Regions from separate parts of the Paenibacillus cisolokensis genome, predicted to be linked through region 3. Evidence: riboswitches for the same ligand, from Rfam matches in the RefSeq annotation. Region 3 holds a riboswitch; each other region holds the start of a gene.
The links. Region 3 has a riboswitch for cyclic di-AMP ahead of ABEV74_RS13280 (Na-translocating system protein MpsC family protein). Riboswitches for the same ligand answer to the same signal wherever they lie in the genome.
Positions count from the first base shown of each region.

Region 1: linked by a shared signal. The riboswitch ahead of ABEV74_RS14035 (resuscitation-promoting factor) and the one ahead of ABEV74_RS13280 (Na-translocating system protein MpsC family protein) in region 3 are both predicted to bind cyclic di-AMP.
Region 2: linked by a shared signal. The riboswitch ahead of ABEV74_RS04515 (KamA family radical SAM protein) and the one ahead of ABEV74_RS13280 (Na-translocating system protein MpsC family protein) in region 3 are both predicted to bind cyclic di-AMP.

Region 1 is NZ_JBCNFP010000079.1:20,759-28,266, reverse strand. It holds gene ABEV74_RS14065 (initiation-control protein YabA) at 69-440, shown strand; gene ABEV74_RS14060 (tRNA1(Val) (adenine(37)-N6)-methyltransferase) at 554-1,219, shown strand; gene rsmI (16S rRNA (cytidine(1402)-2'-O)-methyltransferase) at 1,266-2,147, shown strand; gene ABEV74_RS14050 (AbrB/MazE/SpoVT family DNA-binding domain-containing protein) at 2,298-2,552, opposite strand; gene ABEV74_RS14045 (HD domain-containing protein) at 2,808-4,124, shown strand; gene ABEV74_RS14040 (TatD family hydrolase) at 4,132-4,920, shown strand; cyclic di-AMP (ydaO/yuaA leader) riboswitch at 5,101-5,299, shown strand; gene ABEV74_RS14035 (resuscitation-promoting factor) at 5,535-6,683, shown strand; gene rnmV (ribonuclease M5) at 6,824-7,387, shown strand; gene rsmA (16S rRNA (adenine(1518)-N(6)/adenine(1519)-N(6))-dimethyltransferase RsmA) at 7,384-7,508, shown strand, end outside.
Region 2 is NZ_JBCNFP010000023.1:50,933-58,440, forward strand. It holds gene ABEV74_RS04500 (SDR family oxidoreductase) at 1-138, opposite strand, end outside; gene uxuA (mannonate dehydratase) at 139-1,212, opposite strand; gene ABEV74_RS04510 (GntR family transcriptional regulator) at 1,234-1,938, opposite strand; gene ABEV74_RS04515 (KamA family radical SAM protein) at 2,196-3,398, opposite strand; cyclic di-AMP (ydaO/yuaA leader) riboswitch at 3,516-3,662, opposite strand; gene ABEV74_RS04520 (J domain-containing protein) at 3,860-4,837, shown strand; gene ABEV74_RS04525 (hypothetical protein) at 5,642-5,812, opposite strand; gene ABEV74_RS04530 (ABC transporter ATP-binding protein) at 6,406-7,170, shown strand; gene ABEV74_RS04535 (FtsX-like permease family protein) at 7,145-7,508, shown strand, end outside.
Region 3 is NZ_JBCNFP010000075.1:58,313-65,820, forward strand. It holds gene ABEV74_RS13250 (glycosyltransferase family 2 protein) at 1-305, shown strand, start outside; gene ABEV74_RS13255 (TetR/AcrR family transcriptional regulator) at 464-1,054, shown strand; gene ABEV74_RS13260 (DMT family transporter) at 1,062-1,409, shown strand; gene ABEV74_RS13265 (DMT family transporter) at 1,477-1,797, shown strand; gene ABEV74_RS13270 (putative signal transducing protein) at 1,902-2,171, opposite strand; partial or broken gene ABEV74_RS13275 (glyoxalase superfamily protein) at 2,333-2,437, shown strand; cyclic di-AMP (ydaO/yuaA leader) riboswitch at 2,564-2,732, shown strand; gene ABEV74_RS13280 (Na-translocating system protein MpsC family protein) at 2,872-3,228, shown strand; gene ABEV74_RS13285 (YitT family protein) at 3,244-4,110, opposite strand; gene ABEV74_RS13290 (MarR family winged helix-turn-helix transcriptional regulator) at 4,203-4,658, opposite strand; gene ABEV74_RS13295 (DUF72 domain-containing protein) at 4,802-5,644, shown strand; gene ABEV74_RS13300 (aldo/keto reductase) at 5,763-6,596, shown strand; gene ABEV74_RS13305 (RrF2 family transcriptional regulator) at 6,764-7,189, shown strand; gene trxA (thioredoxin) at 7,245-7,508, shown strand, end outside.

The DNA of each region.
Region 1 (7,508 bases), on a different contig from region 3:
CACTGCGGAGCTATTACGCTTATATGCTCTGGGGTGGGAACTTGGAAAACAAAGATATTTTTTTGGAGATGGATGAGCTGGAGAGCAAGCTTGGCACCTTTCATCGGGAGCTCGGGGAGCTGAAGCTGCGCATTAAGTGGCTGCTGGAAGAGAATAAGCGCCTCAGCATGGAAAACAACCAGTTGCGCAAAATATTGAAGCGGGAGACGATTGCGGCAGCAGTCGGCGATCATCGCCAGAAAGAAGCGAATGGCGAAACGGCGGGGCGTCCGGAAGAGGCGAAGGATCAAGCAGCTTCTTATGCGGCGGCTGTCGGAGAAGGGTACGATAACTTGGCCAGGTTGTATCACGAAGGTTTTCATATTTGCAACGTTTATTACGGACACTTGCGAACAGAAGGCGATTGCTTGTTTTGCTTGTCTTTTTTGAACAAATCGTAGCCGAAGAAGACCCGGAAGAGGGTCTTCTTTGTTGTAAGATCGGAGTGAAGAATTTGCAGGACGTGGCGCAATCCACCGTAAAGCTGTATCCGGGCGAACGGATTGACGACTTGATGTTCAACGGCTTGAAAATTATACAAAGCCGGGAAGTGTTCAGCTTCTCGATCGATGCGGTATTGCTGGCGGAATTTGCGGCGATACCGAAACGCGGAAGAGTGCTTGATTTATGCACCGGCAACGGCGTCATACCGCTTTTGCTTTCGGAGAAAACGAACGGAACAATCGACGCAGTTGAAATTCAGCCCCGGCTTGCCGATATGGCCAAACGAAGCGTGGCTCTTAACGGACTTGAAGACCGGATTCGGATTATCGAAGGCGATCTTCGCCACTATGTGAAAAAGGCCGGCTATGGCGTGTACGACGCGGTAACGGTCAATCCGCCTTACATGCCGGTCACCGGAGGCGATGTGAACGGAAGCGAATACTATGCCATCGCCCGTCATGAACTGTACTGTACGTTGGAAGATGTGGTTGAGGCTTGCGCAAGGCTCGTAAAACCGGGGGGCAAAGTGACGATGATCCATCGTCCGTCCCGATTTCTGGACATCATGGACTCGCTTCGGCGCTGGAAGCTCGAACCGAAGCGTGTACGATTCGTCCATCACCATACAAAGGCCGAAGCGACGATGGTGTTGATTGAGGCGCTCCGTGACGGCCGCCCGGATCTGAAGCTGCTGCCTCCGCTGTTTGTAGAAGAACGAAACCCAACTGCTATATAATAGAAGAAACACGTTTTGATTTGGATAACGGAAGGACACGGGAGACGTGAAAATACAGAAAAGTTTTGGCGAACAGGCCGGAAAAGGTACGCTTTATTTGGTGGGAACGCCGATCGGCAATTTGGAGGATATGACGTTCCGGGCGATTCGAACGCTTAAGGAGGTCGATCTCATTGCCGCGGAAGACACTCGCCAAACCCGAAAGCTGCTGACTCATTTCGATATCGGGACAAGGCTGGTCAGTTATCACGAACATAATAAAACAGCAAGCGGAGCCGAACTGCTGCGGCTGCTCGAAACGGGCCTTCATGTAGCGCTCGTCAGCGATGCCGGCCTTCCTGCCGTATCCGATCCGGGAGCCGATCTTGTCCGGGAAGCGATTGACCGGGATATCCCCGTCGTTCCGGTTCCCGGAGCCAATGCGGCATTGTCTGCGCTTATCATATCCGGGTTGCCGACGGACCGGTTCACCTTTGCGGGATTTCCCCCTCGGGAGCGCAAAGAGCTGAAGGATTGGCTCGAAGCGTGGATCGGCAGCGCGTGCGGCACGCTTCTCGTTTATGAGTCGCCCCACCGTCTGAAGAAGACGCTGCAAGCGATGCTTGACGTCTGGGGAGACCGCCCGATCGCGATGGTTCGGGAATTGACGAAACGGTACGAGGAAGCGGTTCGCGGAACGGTGTCGGATTGCTTGGAATGGATCGAGCTGCATCCGCCTATGGGAGAGTATTGTCTCGTTATCGATCTTGCGGCGAACGGCGGTATCGAAGGGGTGGCGAAAGAAATGTGGTGGGACGGGCTCAGCCTGGCCGATCACGTTGCCCGCTATGAGCATGAGACGGGGGACCGGAAGGAAGCGATCAAGCGGACGGCCGCCGATCGCGGCATGTCGAGGCGCGACGTCTATAACGCCGTAATGAAGCGTTAGGGCGGAAACCGCCGCCGGTCGCGCCGTTCGGCGTCCGCACGGCGGCAAAAAAAAGACCTTCCTGGCCGGGTTCTAGCGCAGGAAGGCGTTAAGGAGTATAAAAAGGTTAGAATTAACAAGTGCAATTACTTGTATTATAACCTATAATTCTTATTTTGTCACAGGAGAAGGCATTTCCGACAAGCAAATATTGCAGACTATTTTTCCTTTGAAATAGGTTACATTTTCAGCATTGCCGCAGAATATGCATGCGGGCTCATATTTCTTCAGCATAATGCGTTCGCCGTCTACGTAAATTTCAAGGGCGTCCTTTTCGCCGATGCCAAGCGTACGACGCAGTTCGATCGGGATGACGACGCGTCCGAGCTCGTCGACTTTGCGGACAATTCCTGTTGATTTCATCATTCTATCGTGTCCCCTCTCCACTAATTCGTCAGTTTTCGACATAGTTTTACTTTTTTCTAAACACTATAATACCAACCATTCCCAAAATAGTCAACATGGTTTTTTCCTTGAAATAACGGGATTTTCAAGACTTTTGGAATGGGAAATGAAGAGTAAAATACAGAAATTCTCGACAAAAATACTTTCATAAACGACATAATTCGACAGTATAAGTCGACAAATAATGTCGAAAAACGCGGGAAGGGGTGTTAACCCATGCAGCATGCTCTGGCAGAAGAAAAAGTATTTAAAGACCCGGTTCACAAGTACATTTATGTACAGGATTCGCTTATCTGGAATTTAATTAATACCAGGGAATTCCAACGTCTTCGGCGTATCCGGCAGCTCGGAACTTCATATCTGACATTCCACGGCGCGGAGCACAGCCGGTTCTCGCATTCGCTCGGCGTATATGAAATTACGCGCAGAATCATATCGCAATTCGAGCGCAACGGCTACCCGGATTGGCCGACCGGCGAGAAGCTCGTCGCGCTTTGTGCCGCTCTGCTGCATGATGTCGGGCACGGCCCGTTCTCCCATTCCATCGAGCAAGTGTTCGACATGGATCACGAAGAGTGGACTTGCCGCATTTTGCTTGACGACACCGAAATTCACCGGGTCCTGTCAGAAGTGTCGGCCGATTTCCCGGAACGGGTCGCTTCCGTAATTCGGAAAACCTATCATCACCCGATTGTAGTCAGCCTCGTGTCCAGTCAAATGGATGCGGACAGAATGGACTACTTGCTCCGGGACGCGTATTATACCGGCGTCAATTATGGGACTTTCGACCTGGATCGCATATTGCGCGTTCTGCGCCCTTACCGCGACCGGATCGTAGTGAAGGACAGCGGCATGCATGCCGTGGAAGATTATTTGATGAGCCGGTATCAAATGTACTGGCAAGTTTATTTTCACCCGGTAACCCGCAGCTCGGAAATTATTCTTAGACAAATTTTTCGCAGAGCCAAAGAGCTTTATGGGGGTGGGTACCGATTTGGCTGGATGAACCGTTCGCTGCTCAAGCTGATTAATGGTACACTTACCGTCGAAGACTATTTGCGTTTGGACGAAGCGCTCGTCCAGACGGCGTTCAGTGAGTGGACCGCCGAACGGGACTGGCTGTTGTCCGATTTGTGCCGCCGGTTTTTGAATCGCAAGTTGTACAAATATATAACTGTTGACGAAGCGAATGAAACGATGCTGGCGGAAATGAAACGGCAATTCTTAGCGGCGGGGCTTGAACCCGAGTATCATCTGGAGGTCGATTACCCGTCCGATTTGCCGTATGACGTATACCGGCCGGGTCCGGGGGATACGGGCGGCAAAAGGGACAAACCGCCGATACTGCTGGTGGACAAGCATGGAAAATTGTCGGAAATATCGTCGCAATCCGACATCATCCATTCGATAACGGGCATTCAGCGCGGCCGCTATCACCTGTATTATCCCGAAGATTTGCTGCGGGAAGCGGCCGACCGCTTGTCGCCTGAAATCAAAAAATGGTTTTCATTGACGAACGAAAAGGAGATTTGAACGCATCATGACTGGATTGTTCGACACCCATACGCATTTGGACTCCCCTCGTTTCGACGGGGATCGGGAAGATGTCATTAAACGGGCAAGAGAAGCCGGCGTAGAACGGTTGGTCAATATCGGTTTTAACCGGGAGACCATTCCGACCACCATCGCGCTTGCGGAACGATATGATTTTATTTATGCCGCCGTCGGCTGGCATCCGGTCGACAGCATCGACATGAAACCTGATGATTTGCAGTGGATCGAAGAACTGTGCGCGCATCCGAAGGTGGTGGCCGTCGGCGAAATCGGGCTTGATTATCATTGGGACACATCGCCGAAAGAAGTGCAGCATCGCGTATTCCGCGAACAGATTGCGCTTGCCCGCCGGATCGGCAAGCCGATCATCATTCATAACCGGGACGCGCATGAAGATGTCGTGAACATTTTGCAGGAAGAGAAAGCAAGCGAAGTGGGAGGCATCATGCACTGCTTCTCCGGCAGCTGGGAAACGGCCAAACGATGCCTCGACATGGGCTTTTATATTTCCTTCGGAGGGCCTGTCACGTTCAAAAACGCGAGAGTGCCCAAAGAGGTGCTGGCCAAGGTGCCGCTTGACCGGTTATTGATTGAAACCGATGCCCCATATCTGGCGCCCGAACCTTTCCGAGGGAAGCGAAACGAGTCGGCTTATGTGAAATACGTAGCCGAGGCGGCGGCGGTAATAACAGGAAAAAGTGTGGAAGAAATTATGAAAATTACGATGGAAAATGCCAATCGCTGTTTTCGGCTTGAACGAAAAACGAACAGATAAAGAGATCAAAGCAGATAGAGGGCGAAAAAACTGAATTTGTTTGATGAATTCGCCGATATTTCCGATGTTTTTCCTGAAAAATCATGAATATCGTGTTTAATCGCATCTTTACAATGTGGTGGACTACAGAGTATCATCTATCACAGAGCTTAAGCGTTGTATTGGATTTCCAGTTCACAAATATTGTTTTCGCTTAATCTTCCGGCAGGAAGAGCGGGGGAACCAACAGCGGGACGATCGGCATCGATTGTCATCGCGTACCAAACTATTTTGGGGTGAATTGAACGGCCCGAAGTCCGCGGATGAAGGCGCCGTTGATAGGGCGACTCTCTTGCCCGAACCCGACAGCTAACCTCGCAAGCGTTCCAAGAGAGATCAATCTCGTGCATCCACATTCCATGATTAACGGCAGCACCCGGGAAGCCACGAAACAGATCCTCTGTCGACGGCTTCTTTTTCTTTTTGAATAATGTGTAAACCGTCGACATAGGGTTAATCATGGAGGTGACGAGAGGAGGACTGGAATGCGTGCCTGGTCACGCGACAACACAATAGTCACGTCAAGGTATCATGCATGTACTTAGGCGGCGGGGCTATGAAGGAGGACCGAAGAAGTGGGCGTATTTTCGAAAAACACCCATGGTAAACGATCATCCAGCATGTCTTTCGCAATGCGATGGAAGCATGAAAACTTGCGTTTGATTCTTCTCAGCGTCATTATTTCAATCGCTATGGCTTTCATGTTGTTGGTATTGTTATACGGATCGGCCAATCGAAGCGTATCTGTCGTTCTGGATGGACAGGAATCCGTTGTAAAGACGAAGCAGTGGGTATTGCAGGAGCTGCTGGAGGAGCAGTCCATCACGATCGGACCGTACGATAAGGTGTCCATGCCGCTCAACGGAGCGGTGAAAGACGGCGACCGGATTGAAATCGAAAAAGCCATTCCCGTCAAACTGAAGAACGGCAGCAAGGAATCGACCATATTTACGACTGAAAAAACGGTCGGGTCTCTGATCCAGGAGATGAATATAGAAGTTCGCGAGCAGGATAAAGTGTTCCCTTCTCTCGATACCGAGCTGCAATCGAACATGAAGGTGCACGTCGTTCGAATCGATAAACATATAACCAAGCAGGAGCAAGAAATTCCGTACCAGGTCGTCAGGAAAGAAGACCCTACCCTGGAGAAAGGGAAGCAGAAGGTCGTTCGTACCGGCAAGAACGGAGTCGTCGTCCGGAAATACGAAAAAATATTCCAAAACGGCATGCTCGTGTCGCACCGTCTCGTGACCAAAACGGTGCAGAAGCCGAGCGTGAGCCAAGTCGTCGCAATCGGCACGAAAAACCCGGAGCCGAAAGTCACATTGCTCAGTAATACCGGATCGGTCGGCACGGCGGCCGTATCGAAGGCCGGATTGACGTTCAAACCTAAGAAAACGCTGAAGAATGTAACGCTTACCGCTTACTCCGCCGGCGTCGAATCTACCGGCAAAAGCGAAAACCATCCGGAATACGGCATTACCGCTTCCGGCACGCGCGTTCAGGAAGGCCGCACGATTGCGGTCGATCCGAATGTCATTCCGCTGGGCTGGTGGGTATACATCGAAGGGATCGGCCTCAGACGCGCGGAAGATACGGGCGGCGCGATTAAAGGAAACAAAATCGACGTTTATTTCGACAGCGAATCGTACGCCACCAAATTCGGGCGCAAGCACGGCTATACCGTCTATGTGCTCGGTCCGAACAAACCGTCTTCAAACTGATCGCACCATCGTGATTTATTCATATCGTAATCGTACAGCAAATATGCCATGATAAGAAGAGGCGCAGCCTCTTCTTTTTGCATGTATGTCCGAATGTGTCCTCTCATTAATGACGACGTATAAGGGAGTCGAAAAGTTGCATGATTCAAGAAATAATTGTGGTGGAAGGAAAGGACGATACGGCAGCCGTGAAACGCGCTGTGGAAGCTGATACGATCGAAACGAACGGCTCAGCCGTCGGCGAAGACGTATTGCGCCGGATTGCGCTGGCGAAGGAGCGGAGAGGCGTTATTATTTTTACCGATCCCGATCATGCCGGCGAACGGATACGGCGCATCGTGTCCCGCCGCGTGCCCGGCTGCAAGCATGCTTTCCTGCCGCAGGAGGAAGCCTTGTATAAAGGAGATATCGGCGTCGAAAACGCCTCCCCCGAAGCGATATGCCGCGCGCTCGCCAACGTCCGTACGGAAGCTTCGGCCGATGCGGTTCCGTCCGATATCGTAAACTGGGAAGATTTGGTCGAGGCGGGACTGGTCGTTCATCCGGATGCGGCGTCCAGACGTCTTCAGATGGGCCGTATATTGGGGATCGGGTATGCGAATGGCAAGCAGTTCTACAAGCGCTGCGTCAGCTTCCGAATCGGGCGGGATGAATTTCATGACGCGCTGAGAGAGCTGGAGCGAGGACGGGAGGAGACGAAATGACAAACGATCGGGCGGGCGATATGCGGCAGGCCGCAGAAGTCGCCACACCGAAACGGACGCGCGATATTATTGCAAAGCACGGTTTTTCCTTCAAAAAAAGTCTCGGCCAAAACTTTCTGAT
Region 2 (7,508 bases), on a different contig from region 3:
CTCCGCCGTCCGGTTCAAAATCGCCACCTTCACGCCATGCCGCCCGAGCTCCCTCGCCATCGCCGCGCACAGCACGCCGCTGCCTCCGGTAATGACGGCCGTTCTGCCCCGCAAATTGTCGTGAATCGGTATCGTCATTTACGCATTCCCCCGTTTGCTTCGCTCCAGCGCATCCCATGCGCCCCACAAGTACATAATGCCGAGCGCCCGGTCATACAGACCGTAACCCGGCCGGCACTTCTCGTCCCAAATATGCCGGCCGTGGTCCGGCCTGACATAACCGGTGTATCCGATTTCATGATAAGCCCTGACAACTTCGGCGATATCGACGGTGCCATCGCAGCTCCGGTGGGACGTCTCGATAAAGTCGCCATTCGGATAAACCCGCACGTTGCGAATATGCGCGAACGGAATCCGGTCCGCAAATTCCCGCACCATCGCCGGGATGTCGTTCTCCGGATTCGCGCCGAGCGAGCCGCTGCACAGCGTAACGCCGTTGTTCGGATGGTCGACCATTTTCAGCAGGCGGCGAATGTTGGCCTGCGACGTCACAATCCGCGGCAATCCGAAAATCGACCACGGCGGATCGTCCGGATGGATGGCCATTCGGATGCCGCTGCGTTCCGCCACCGGAATAATCGCCTCGAGGAAGTACTGCAAATTGCGCCACAAGTCTTCCTCCGTGACACCCTTGTACGCTTCGAACAGCTCGGAGAGACGGCCGAGCCGCTCCGGCTCCCAGCCGGGCATCGTCAGGTCCGGATTGGAGGCGATGCGCCGTACGAGTTCCATCGGGTCCATGTTATCGATTTTTGCCTTTTCGAAAAAGAGCGCCGTCGAGCCGTCCTCCATTTCCTTGAACAGCTCAGTCCGGGTCCAGTCGAACACCGGCATAAAATTGTAGCAAATCGTCTTGACGCCGACGGTCGCCAGTTTCTCGATCGTCCTCTGGTAATTTTCGATGTACCGGTCGCGCGTCGGCAGTCCGAGCTTGATATCTTCATGAACGTTAACGCTTTCAACCACTTCCAGATGCAGCCCGTACGGATCTACCTGCCGTTTGACTTCCAATATTTTGTCCATGGGCCACTCTTCACCGGCCGGCACGTCATGCAGCGCCCAAACGACGCCCTCGACGCCGGGAATTTGCCTGATTTGCTTCAGCGTAACGGTATCGTTCCCTTCCCCGTACCAACGAAACACCATGCGCATTCGTCCACATCTCCCCTCGATTCAATCGACAAAATACTGCGGATACTTCGCCCGCAGCTCCGGCAGTTCACGGTCCAGCTTCCCGATATGCCGCTTCAGCCTCGATGCGGTCAGCTCCTCATCCCCCGCCTGCATGGCGGCCAGCAAGCCGCGGTGCTCCTCCAGCGTCTGCTCCATGTAATGGTATTCCCGCATGGCGAGAAACCGGATGCGGTTCAGGTGCGCGCGCATCTGGTTGATGACCTGAAGCAGCGTCGCATTGTCCGTCATCTCCAGCACGACGCGATGAAAATCTTCGTCAAGCTGCAGGAACAAAGCGGGATCGCCTGCGGCGGCCGCCTCCTGCTGTCTGTCGAACAAGTCCATAATCGCCCGTTCCGCGGCCGTGCGGTCTCCGTCACGCCACTGCTTCGCGACGAGGCGAAAGGCGCCCAGCTCCAGATGCTCGCGGATGAATTTCGCTTCTTCCACCTTGCGCTGCGATATAGGCGCGATCCTCGTTCCCCGCTGCGGCAGCACATCCAGCAGCCGCTCGCTCACGAGCAGCCGGATCGCTTCCCGGACGGGTGTGCGGCTGACCTGCAGCAATTCGGCCACTTCGTTCTCGTAAATCATCGTTCCCGGTTCAAGCTGCAGCGAAACGATGCCGGCGCGAATCGTCTCGTACACCTGGTCGCCCAGCGATTTGCGGACGGGGCGCTGCGGCAGCGGCGTAAGCTTCAGCACGAATCTGTCACCTCCTGCGCGATGTATTTTGCCAGCCAGCCTCTTCTTTTTAAGCGCTTCAAGCACTTGCATTCTTGTATACAAGAATATCATACCGCAAAAACGAACGTCGCTCAAGAATTGGCTGCCTTTCGGTTTCGAAAACGTTTGGCATTCCGGCCGCCCGTTATATGACCGAAAAATAAAAACTCCCCCGGATTTCCGATCCGAAGGAGCCTCTCATCGATTATAAGCAAAGCATTATGGCGGCGATAAATTTATCGGCGTGCATACCATTGACGCGATGCGGAACCTCTTTTGAACGTTTTGAGCGGCATATCGGGCAATTCGTTCACGGAGACGACACGATCCGTTTTTTTAATCGGTTTGCGCCAATACTTTTCGTTGCCGGGCAAATCGTCGAACCATGCCGCGTCATCGGGACAGTCCAAAACCATGAAACGGCCGTAACGGTTATCCCGCGATTGATGATACTTCAAATAAGCCTTTCCTCCTTCGATAGCCAATATTTCGATTTTCCCCGATGTATGACTCATCGACAGACGCACCCGTTTGCCGAGTCCGGAGGTTCTCGCTTTCGCCTTCTCTACGATGCTGTATACCTCGGCCAGAGGGAGAACAAAATCGCGGTTTCCGGCAACAGGCCGGTTCACGAAAAAGTAATAGGGCGTTACGCCGGCCCAGGACAATCGATCCAGCAGCTCTCCCAGCACCTCGGGATCGTCGTTGATCCCTTTCAGGATCGGCGTCTGATTGACGACGACTGCGCCTGCGTCGTGCAAGGCGGCAAAAGCCCGGACCGCTTCCTCGGTTATTTCGCGCGGATGGTTGACATGCGTCATGACATACACTCTTTTGTCCGAACTCGACACTTCCCGGATCGTCGCGAGCAGCGCTTCGTCCTCGTAGATCCGCATCGGATTGAACACGGGAATTTTGGAGCCGAGCCGTATGATTTTCACATGATCGATATCGCGCAGCCGCAACAATATCGACCGCAGCTTCGGCGTTCCCAGAATCAGGCTGTCTCCCCCGGTCAACAGGACATTGTTGATTTCCGGATGGGCGGAAATATAGGCGAGGCCCGGTTCGACGTCGGTGACGGCCTCCTTCACGTCGTTGCGGAACAGCCGTTTGCGGAAGCAGTACCGGCAGTAAGCGCCGCATACTTCGGATACGATGAGCAGCGCGGTCGTTTTGTACTTGTGCTGACACCCCGGGACGACATAGTTGGTGTCCTCGTCTGACGCATCCCAGCGGCCGTATTCCAGCAGTTCCCCTTCATTCGGAATGACAAGTTTGCGAATCGGATCGTGAGGATCGTTCCAGTCGATCAGACCCAGATAGTAATCGTTGACCCGAAAAACAAATTTGTCCGTAATGCGCTTCAGTTTCGCTCTTTCTTCCGCCGGGATGTTCGTCAATTTATCGATGTCGGTAATATACTTCGGTTGAGCCATCGTTCGTTCTCCCTCCTCTTGTTTCATTTGAATGAAAAAAGACCCTTACACAGCATGTGTGTACGGGTCTCCTCAAACAAAAAGACCCTGTAAAGGGTCAAATACGCACCAATACATTATTCGACCCATCCAAAGCTGACGAGGTTAGCTGACGGGCTCGGGATAGATGGTTCCCTACGGCCGCATGAAGCGGCACGATTCGCCCCGGAAGACTTGGTTCCCCCGCTTTCCGGTCCATAACCGGAAATTAAGCTTATTACTTATAATATTTGAATAATTCAGAATTGTCAAACTCAAATCAGTTGCGAATCCGTTCGCTTGTATCGCCGTAATAGAGAGTATAGAATGTTAGTAGTTAGATTTGCACCGCCGAATGACAGCCAAGAACACGCCCTGTTGCGGGGCGAAAACGGATTCATGGATACGTAGATCCGGACAGTTTTAACAAAGAGGTGACAGCATTGGAGGACCTGAAGCAAGCGTACGCTACTCTCGGCCTGCCTGAAAACGCGACCAAGGAAGAAGTGGAGAAACGCTACTACCTGCTCATGCGGCAGGCGCGCGCCCAAGGAGCCCGCCGCGACCATGAAGAGGCCGGCGGCAACGCCGTCGATTTCGAAGCAGTTAACCGGGCTTACAAGTTCATTATCGAATATGACGAACGGAAAGCGCAGGAGCAATTCAAACAATCTCAATATGGAAAATATAAAAAGATGGCCGGCACGGCGGAAAAATTGGACCATTTCTTCCATTACTACAAGTTCCACCTGCTCGGGGCTTTGGTCGCCGTCATTCTGATCGGATTTGCGGTCAACAGCTACCTGGAGCGGCAGGCGCAAAAAGCGGAAGAAGCGAAGAAGCCGCCGATCGACGTATCGGTCATGTTTCACGGGGATTTTTACTTGAACAATCAGAATCAGGATACGGAGGAACTGGAAGCGGCCCTGCTCTCCTTCTTTCCGGAATGGAAGCGGATCGGCGCGCAGATTACCTACGATCCGTCCGATCCGAAAAACGAGTTCGACATCGCCGCGACGCAGAAGGCGGTTGTCATGCTGATGACGGAAAAAAGCGACGTTTATATTCTCGACCGGAACAGTTTCACCAAGCTGGCGAGGCAGCAGCTGTTCCAGCCTTTGGACGAAGCCTACGAGCAAACGTTGAAACCGCTGCTCCCTTCGGAAGCGGCGGCGCTCAAAACGCGCTCCTCGGAAGACACCACCGATCATATTTACGGCATCGATATTAGCGGCAGTCCGCTCGTCAAAAGTATACCGGTCGTCTCCAAAGAGATGATAGCCGCCATTCGCGCCGACGCCAAGCATCCGGACAAGGCGCTGCTCTTTATTCAGCGCATGCTGGAAGGTGCGAAGCCGGAAGGTACGAAGCCAGAAGGTACGAAGCCAGAAGGTACGAAGCCAGAAGGTACGTCGTCATAATTGAATTTCCACAGGGGCTGTCTCAAAAGGTCTTGAATGACCTAGGGATCGCCCCTTCTTTTTTTGTCTTATAGCGGTCTGTCTTGTCCGCCACCGGACATTGAGGCGGAAGAGTGGCCGCCGCGACAATGTTGCTGTTGGGCCGCTCCAGCGGGCCGCGATGTCACCGGTGGTAGCCCAAGATGGCTATGCCAGCGGGCTGATGTTACCGGCGATAGCCAAGGATAGCTATGCCAGCGGGCCGCGATGTCACCGGTGGTAGCCTAAGATGGCTATGCCAGCAGACCGATGTCACTGGCGATAGCCGAGCGCCCCCATTCCGACGGGGCAGGGGCCGCCGGTAACAGCCGAAGAGCGGTGAATACTGCAAAAGTGCAGGATTTTTGCCCCTGACAGATGTCTTTGGCTCAAATTACTGCGAAAGTGCAGGATTTTTTGATCACTTCCGCCTTACATGTCGCTTGGAGACCAAAAATACTGTATTATCGCAGGAATTTAAGCGTCCGAGCTGTCAATAGGGGGAAAAAGCTGCACTTTTGCAGTATTGGTTTTGAGCCGGAGAAACTTCACGAATACTCCCTCGCACACTATGCTGACAAACGGACCATGAACATTAGGGACAACCACTTTGTTTCGGCTCACTGTACGTTCGGGTCGTCCGGTGCGTCCCGTGCGTTCGATGCGGCCGGTGCGCCTGGTGCGTCTGTGCGTTCGGATCATCCGATGTGTCCGGTATGTTCGGCGCGTTCGGCTCACCGTACGTTCGGGTCGTCCGATGTGTCCGGTATGTTCGGCGCGTTCGGCTCACCGTACGTTCGGGTCGTCCGGCGCGTCCGGCGCGTCCGGTGCGGCTGGCGCTTCCGCGCATGCAAAGCATGTGAGCCGTCCGCCTTCATCGAGTCTGCCGTTCAGAAATCCGTCCTCGCAGTAAATTTCTTTGCGGCAGACCTCGCATTCCCCCACGAGTTCCCTCATATTCCATCCACACCTCCTAACCGCCGAATAGAATTTATTACGAACGAATGCGGTTTATTTCGAGTGATACAGTTTACCTCGAGCGAACACGGCTACTTCGAGCGAACACCGCTACTTCGAGCGATCACGGCTACTTCGAGCGAACACAGTTTACCTCGAACGAACACGGCTTACCTCGAGCGTACACGCCTTACTTCGACCAACACGCCTTACTTCGAGCGTACACGGCTTACTTCGAACGAACACAGCTTACTTCGAACGAACACGGCTACTTCGAGCAAACACCGCTACTTCGAACGTACACGGCTTACTTCGAACGAACACCGCTACTTCGAACGTACACGGCTTACTTCGAACGAACACGGCTTACTTCGAGTGAACACGCCTTACTTCGAGCGAACACGACTAACCTCGAGCGAATACGCCTTTCTTCGAGTCCACACGGCTTACCTCCAAGCGAAACAACGGTTTAACGTTCCTTGCAAAATTGAAAGGTTTCTGTAAGCCGGTTCGATGGCTCGTATCCTTCCGAACAGGTACATTATAAGCAAACGGTCCATAAACCGAAAGCTAGAAGGAGCGTGTATCGAACCATGCTGGAAGTACGAAACGTATCCAAAGTCTATGAAGGCAAAATCGCGTATCAGGCGCTGTCCAATTTGAGCCTGACGGTGCCGAAAGAACAGTTCGTCGGCATTATGGGGCCGTCGGGAAGCGGCAAAACGACCTTGCTGAACGTCGTCTCCACGATCGACAAGCCCACTTCCGGGCAAGTGATCATCGACGGGAAGGAGACGAACCGGATGAACAAGCGGCAGCTCGCGCTCTTCCGGCGGCGGGAGCTCGGATTCGTCTTTCAGGACTTCAATCTGCTGCAAACGTTGACGGTCAAGGAAAATATTATATTCCCGCTGACGCTCGACAACGTCAGTGTCAAAGAGCAGGACGCAAGAGTGCACCGGATTGCGGAGAAGCTCGGCATCGCCCATATCTTGAACAAGCGGACCTATGAAATATCGGGTGGCCAAAGTCAGCGCACCGCGATCGCGCGGGCCATTATTCACGATCCGAAGCTTATATTGGCCGACGAGCCGACGGGCAACCTCGATTCGAAAGCGGCGAAGGACGTGCTGGAGACGCTGCAGATGCTGAACCGCGAAGAAGGAGCGACGATGATGATGGTTACCCATGACCCGCAAGCGGCCAGCTATTGCGACCGTGTCATTTTTATCAAGGACGGGGCGCTTTATCGGGAGCTGCGGAAGTCGGGCAGCCGGCAAATGTTTTTCCAGGAAATTATGGGCGTATTGTCCGCCATTGGGGGGACGGAAGATGAATTTTCGGCAATTCGCGGTTAAAAACGTCTTCCGCAACATGCGTCTGTATGCCGCCTATTTTTTCAGCTGCGCATTTTCGGTCATGATATTTTTCGTCTACTCGATGCTGGCCTTCCATCCGCAGCTCGACTTTTCCGGGCAAGGCAATTGGGGTAAAGGCGCGCAGACGAGCATGGACGTTTCGCAGTATATTATTTATATCTTTACGTTCTTCTTTATTTTGTATTCGATGAGCGCCTTTTTGAAATCGCGCAAGAAGGAATTCGGCATCGTCATGATGCTGGGAATGTCGGTCCTGCAATTGAGGCGGCTCGTCTTTCTGGAAAATGTCGTGATCGGACTGGCCTCGACGACTACCG
Region 3 (7,508 bases):
GCGTCTCGATGCGCGAGCAGGACTGGATTTTGCCATATGCGAAGGTCGGCAAGGAAGGTTCACGGCTTGTCCGGCGGCAACTGGAGGCGATTCGGGAAGAGCGCCGATGGGGGCTGCTTCCGGGATTGCTGCTGGAGTCGGCCGCGAAGCTGATCGGCTTCCGGCTCGGGCAATCCCATCGCAAGCTGCCGTCTTTCGTCAAGCACATGTTCGGCTTGCCCGACCGGACCGTGGAATCGTCGCAACCTTCCACACGGCAAGCTCAATCGGTATCCGAGCCGGAACGGTCAACGATGGGAAGCTAATGATATGTTCGTAAGCGCCATTATAATCAAGCCGCCGAATCGGCGGCTTTTTTCTATCTCCCCATACACGTTTGACTTTTCCACCGTCACCCGCTACAATCAAAACCAAAACTAACTAACGTTCGTTAGGTTGCAATACGAACCAAGGAGGCGTAAACGTGAATGACGGACAGACGGCTCATCGTCTCAAGCAGGCGGCGTTGACGGCATTTCTGGAATCGGGGTATGAAGGCGCTTCGCTGTCCGCTATCGCCAAGCAGGTCGGCATCCGGACGCCGTCGATTTATGCCCATTTCAATTCCAAGGAACAGCTTTTCCTGGAGCTGCTGAACGATGTCATCCAGGAAGAGCTGGCGAATTATAAGGCTTTGGTGGAACGGGTGTCGAATCGGCCGATCAAGGAGCAACTGCGCGCTGTTTTTGACTTTTTTACCGATCTGGACCATATTTCGAGCGGCCAGGCGTTTCTGAAACGGACGATGATGGTGCCGCCGAAGCATCTGAAGGAGCAACTGCATCGGCTGTTTCTGGCGCATGAGGCCGAGCTTGTCCGTTATCTTGCCGACATACTGGAGAAGGGGATGGACGAGAATGTGCTGGTCAGGCAGGATACCGGGCGGATGCTGGCGCTGTTTTTTGCTTTAACCGACGGCATGCTCGTCGAACACGAGTTGTACGATTCCCGCCTGTATCGGGAGCGGCAGGAAATCGCCTGGAGCTGGCTATGGCAAATATGGACGAAGGAGTGACGATTCGATGGCATGGATCTATTTGCTGCTGGCCGGTCTGATGGAAGTGGTCTGGGCATTCGGGCTCAAACTGTCCGAAGGCTTCACCCGGCCTGTGCCCGGCGTGTTGACGGTTATCGGGCTGGTTGCAAGCTTTGTGCTGTTTGCAAAATCGCTCAAGAGGATTGAAATCGGTACGGCTTATGCCGTTTTTACCGGCATCGGCACGGCGGGTACGGTGCTGGTCGGCATCCTCTTTATGCAAGAGTCGGCGGATTGGCCCAAACTATTCTTCATCGCGCTGCTCATCGGCGGCATTGTCGGACTGAAGATGATCTCCGGCGACAAAGCCGAGGCGGGACACGAGCAAGGGTGACGGAGGCGTGGACGGTTTCTGGCCGTACGAGGGCGTACATTGATTTTACGAACAAGGGGGTGGCGTTATGGCTTGGTTCATTTTATTTTTATCCGGTTTGGGGGAAGTCGGGATGGTGACGTTCTTGAAGCTGTCCGACGGGTTTACCAAATGGAAGGGGACGGTCGGCACGATCATTTTCGGCGGGCTCAGCTTCTCTCTGCTGTCCAAGGCGATGGTCGACATTCCGATCAGTACGGCATATGGCGTATGGACCGGCATTGGCGCCGCCGGCAGCGTGCTGCTCGGTATGGTGCTGTTCAAGGAGTCGAAGGATTGGCGCAAGGTGCTGTTTATCGCCATGATTATAGGAGGCGTCATCGGGCTCAGGATGGTAGGAGCCGATTAAGCTGATCGACGAGAAGGGGCGACTTTGCCCGCATTGCATAAAGAGAGCAGCGTCCCGCCGGCATCCGGCGGGACGCTTGAATGAGGCGATGGCGGAGGCGTACATTATTTCAACTGCGCTTCGAACTCTTCAATCAGCGATTTGGCCTGTTCCGCCGATTTCTTCGGAACATGGAGCTGCATCAGTTGCTGCCCTTCGCCGGAAATCCGGGTTTTGATGCCGCTTTCTTTCAGGTGAGCCTGCAGGCTGTACAGCTTCTCGGTCCTTGCGCCTGTCTCGGTGCGAATGGATACCCAACCTCCGCTTGTTCTGGCGATAAGCCAGACGATCAGGCCGATGACGACAACGGCTACAATAATCCACAATACGAGCATGCGAACCCTACACCACCTTGAACAGAATGGATAACGGACTGTTTTTGCTCTCGCCACATTCTATTCGGCTTGCCCCGGAAAACATGACAGGAAAGTTACCGGTCAGCTCGTTCGACTCTCCTAAAGCATCGTGAAAATAAAGAACGTTTTGGCGCTATGCGCGTCCCGGGATCGAAACTGCGCCCTGGCATTCGCGGGAAGTGACGGTTATCGATCCTTCCGGCAACCGGATTATATTTTACGAGCGGTTGGAAAAGGCAGGTTAATGCTTGTTTGTCACGTTTGCTGTCGTTTCGGCATATAATGGATTATGCGGTTGGTGTCCGCCGATTTGATATTTTCGATGAAATCGGTTATAATCAGGGGCACCCTTACTTTTCTGAATTTTCATACAACTGCATATGCTGAATTCCCTGAACAGGGAAACGGGGGAACCATCGAATCCGTCCGCGTCGCCGCGGCGGTTTCCCGGGGTGAATCCTTCCTGCGCGCAGCGCGGAAGGTAGGGCACTCTCAAGCCCGAATCCGACAGCTAACCTCGTAAGCCGATTGAGAGAACCGCGATCGCGCTTAGTAGCGACCGGCTCATTTGCCGATTGACGATAAGCCCGTGCGCAGAGTTTCTCTGCCTCGGGTTTTTTGTCGTCGTACGGACAAGGGGGATATCGTGCCGAATGCCGAACAGAAGGAGGAGTTGAAGATGCTGGACAGACTGAGCGCCAGAATCGAAGAGTTGTACCGTCGCTGCATACGGGAACGGTCGGGCTTTGTGCCGGAAGGCGTCGACGCCCGTATTATCCGCAATCATCTAGTCATCATTGCCGATCACAGACCTGCCGCGAGCAGGGCGCTGGCCGTCGGCGAGACGGCAACTTCATGCTCGCGGCGGGACGGGACGGTGCGCTATCCGTTCCAGCTCCGGCTGAAAGAGCAGCTTGAGGAACTGACCGGATGCACCGTAACATCCATCCAATCGGATATCGCCATCGATACGGGCGGCATGATGGAGCTGGTGCATTTTGACCGCGATCTGGAAAGCGCGCTGATCAGCGATTGAGAACCGGCGGCTGCCTCAGTGGATCGCGCTTTTCTGGAAGTTGCCGCCCATAACGTCGGCGACATGCTCGATAGCGATGAAGGCCTTGCTGTCGATATCCTGCACGATCGCTTTCAGCTTGGCCACTTCGAGGCGGGTAACGACGCAATAGATCATTTGCGTATCTTCTTTGCTGTATCCCCCTCTTGCTTGTATGAATGTGGTGCTGCGGCCGAGGCGGTCGATGATCGCCTGAGAAATTTCCTCGTATTCGCTTGAAATTATGGTAACCGACTTGGACTCGTTCAATCCTTCGACGACGATATCGATCAATTTGAACGCGATATAGTAAGTAAAGATCGAATACATCGCCGAATCCCATCCGAACACGAACCCGGCAATAATGAAAATAACGACGTTAATGATCATGATCAGCTGACCGACCGGCATCCGGGTTTTCTTGGCCATCAGAATCGCCACGATTTCGGCTCCGTCGAGCGAACCGCCGAACCGGATCGTCAATCCGACGCCGACGCCGAGAATGACCCCGCCGAACAAGACGGCCAGCAGATGATCCTCGGTGAACGGCTCCGTATGGTGAAGCAGCACGGTCGTCAGCGACATGATGCCGATGCCGTACAACGTGGAGAATGCGAACGTCCGCCCGATTTGCTTGAAACCGAGGAGCAAAAACGGCAGGTTGATAAAGAACAAATATACGCCCAGCGGCAGGTCCGTCAGCTTGGACAAGATGATCGATACCCCGGCGATGCCCCCGTCAATAATATGATTCGGAACGAGGAACAACTCCAGCGCTACCGCCATCAAGACTGCGCCGAGCGTTATGAACACGAATTTTAAAACATAATCGGTAAAGGTTAATTTCTTGTGCGTTCTGGCCATCCGATTTCCTCCTTCTTTCTTGATTTCCGGTCATGCGACCCCGTTACATACAATCGTGCAGGTTCGCTTTGCTTCTTTGCCGACTATCTGGCTTACTGATCCTGTCCTTTGTCAAAATAGAGAAACGCTTTGTCAAGAAGCTGCGCCAACCGTCTGCTATCCTCCTCTCCTAAAAATTCGACAAGCCCTTCGAGCGAATGGAGAAGCTTGCGTTTCGCTTTATTCGCAATCTGCATGCCTTCCTTCGTCAACCGAATGCGGACAACCCTTCTGTCGGCCGGGTCGGATGAGCGTTCGATGAGACGCTTGCTTTCGAGCTCCTTCAGCAGCTGGGTAACGGTCGGCGAAGTGACCCGCAGCATATGGCTGATCTCGGATACTTTCAACCCGGGTCCTCCATGCTCTGCCCCTTCGCCGATCGCCAGAATCAGCATAATTTCGCTGGGCTTGAAGCCGGGGAGCGAACGGTGCCACTGCGTGCGGTTAAATTGCGTCAACGACTGCAGCAGCTGCTTCACGATTTTGTTGCCGATTTTGCTGTCGCTCATATGTACCCCCCCTTTATTTCGGTGCTAAAACATTTCCGAACCAATTTATTAGGCAACCTAATTATAAAAAGGAGAGACAGCGCTTGTCAAGGAAGGGATCCGATCGATACAATGGATAGAAAATGGCATGCGGAGGATTTGACGTGATTTTAATCGGCTTGACAGGATGGGGGGATCATCCGACGCTGTACCCCGACAAGGAATCGGCGCGGCACAAGCTTGCGGCGTACAGCCGCGTTTTCCGGACGGTGGAGGTGGACAGCTCGTTCTATGCGGTGCAGCCGGTTCGCAATATGGAGAAGTGGACGGCCGAGACGCCGCCGGATTTCCGGTTTGTCGTCAAAGCTTACCAGGGGATGACCGGGCACGCCCGCGGCGGTGTGCCTTTCGAGGGAGACGACGCCATGTACGGGGCATTCCTGGAATCGCTTGCGCCGATGCGCGAGGCGGGAAAACTGCTAGCGGTGCTGTTTCAATATCCGCCGTGGTTCGATTGCACCCGCGAACATGTCGGCCTGCTGCGGGCGGCGAAGGCGAGAATGGGAGATGTTCCGTGCGCGCTCGAATTTCGGCATCAAAGCTGGTTCGCGCCGCAGATGCGGGAGCGTACGCTTGCGTTTATGCGCGAAGAAGGGTGGATCCATAGCGTTTGCGACGAACCGCAGGCGGGGGAAGGCTCGGTGCCGATTGTGGAAGAAGCGACCGACCCGGCCCTGACGATCGTCCGTTTTCACGGCCGCAATGCGGCCGGCTGGCGGTCCGGCGGAAGGCCGGACTGGCGGGAGGTGCGCTATTTGTACCGCTACCGCACGGAGGAACTGGCCGAATGGGCGGAACGGCTTCGCCGGCTCGAGCGGCAATCGCAACAAATTTGCGTCCTGTTCAACAATAATTCCGGAGGCGACGCGGCCGATAATGCGCGTGAAATGTCCCGTTTGCTCGGCCTTGAACCGCCGGAGCCTTCAGGCCAGCTGAGCCTGTTCTGACGAAAACGGCGGACCGGATATCGGCTGCGGACTTTTTATTGACCGGTTATGGTGGTAAGATGTAAAAGTAGTCATTTTTTTGAAATACCATTTTGATCAAGCAGGAGGGATTTTATCGATGCCATTCCCAACTTCGATAGCTGAAGCGACCGTACTACATAATGGCGTGCGTATGCCTTGGCTCGGCCTTGGCGTATGGAAGACGCAAAATGGGCAGGAGACAGTCGATGCGGTTACGGCTGCGATCCGTAACGGTTACCGGGCAATTGATACCGCGGCGATATACAAAAACGAAGAGAGCGTAGGCCGGGCTATTGCCGAGAGCGGCGTGAACCGGAACGAGCTGTTCATTACGACCAAAGTGTGGAACGATGATCAGGGATACGATTCGACGCTGCGCGCGTTCGACAAGAGCCGCGAGCTTCTCGGCCTGGACGTCATCGACCTGTATCTGGTTCACTGGCCGGGCAAGGATAAATTCAAGGAGACGTACCGCGCCCTCGAGACGCTCTACAATGACGGGAAAGTGCGGGCGATCGGCGTCAGCAACTTCAAGGTTCACCACCTGGAAGAGCTGATGGGCAGCTGCAATATCAAGCCGATGGTCAACCAGGTCGAATTCCACCCGCTGCTCACCCAGAAAGAGCTGCTGAACTTCTGCCGCAAACACAGCATCCAGCTGGAAGCATGGAGTCCGCTGATGCAAGGGAACCTGGACATTCCGCTGCTCAAGGAACTGGGGGATAAGTACGGCAAAACGCCGGCCCAGATCGTCCTTCGCTGGGATCTTCAGCATGGCGTTGTCACGATTCCGAAATCGGTTCACGAGCACCGCATCAAGGAAAATGCCGACGTGTTCGACTTCCAGTTGAGCGACGCGGAAATGGAGGCTATTGACGGACTGAATCAGGACAAACGGTTCGGTCCGGATCCCGACGAGTTTCTGTTCTAATTTATTTTTTATAGCTCACGGTTCGTTGTATCGCTGTTCGCTTGAGCCGCCGGAATACCGGCGGTTTCTTTATCACATAATGGGTAATGAGCATTTCAGCACATTTCGTTTGACATCGCTAACTGTAACTGATATTATTACAGTACAAAGCGGGGTGCCGTTCACGAATGAACAGCGAATTTACGATTGCCGTCCACAGTCTCGTTTTGCTGGCATATTTGCCGGAAAGGATGGCAACCAGTGAAACGATCGCAGTCAATGTCGGAACCCACCCGGCCCGCGTTCGCAAAGTGATGAGCTGTTTGCGCCGTGGCGGCTATGTCGATACGCGCGAAGGCTCGGGAGGCGGCTATTGGCTGACCGCACAACCTGCCGAGGTAACGCTGAAAGATATTTACCGCGTGATCGCGATCGGTTCGCTCATGCCCAACTGGTGTTCAGGCAATCCCGATGCGGACTGCATTGTCGGCTCCAACATGAAGGAAGTGATGTACGGCATTTTCTGTGCCGCTGAGCAGCGGCTGGAAAGCTACTTTGCCGGCATTACGATTGCCGATGTGCTGGCGCAGATTCGCGAATGCGAGCCGAAATAAGCGATGTGGCGGTGTTTCCATCTCAACCCACATTTTTAGGAGAGGATGATGTAAGATGGCAGTGGCATTGACGAAAGACAATTTTGCGAAAAGCATCGAAAACGGCGTTTCCATCGTCGACTTCTGGGCTCCCTGGTGCGGCCCTTGCAAAATGCAGCTTCCGATCGTAGAGGAGCTCGCAACCGAAATGGAAGGCAAAGCCGTTGTCGCCAAAGTCAACGTGGACGAAGAGCCGGAGATCGCTTCGCAATACGGCGTAATGAGCATTCCGACGCTCATTCTGTTCAAAGACGGACAGCCGGTTGACAAAATGGTCGGC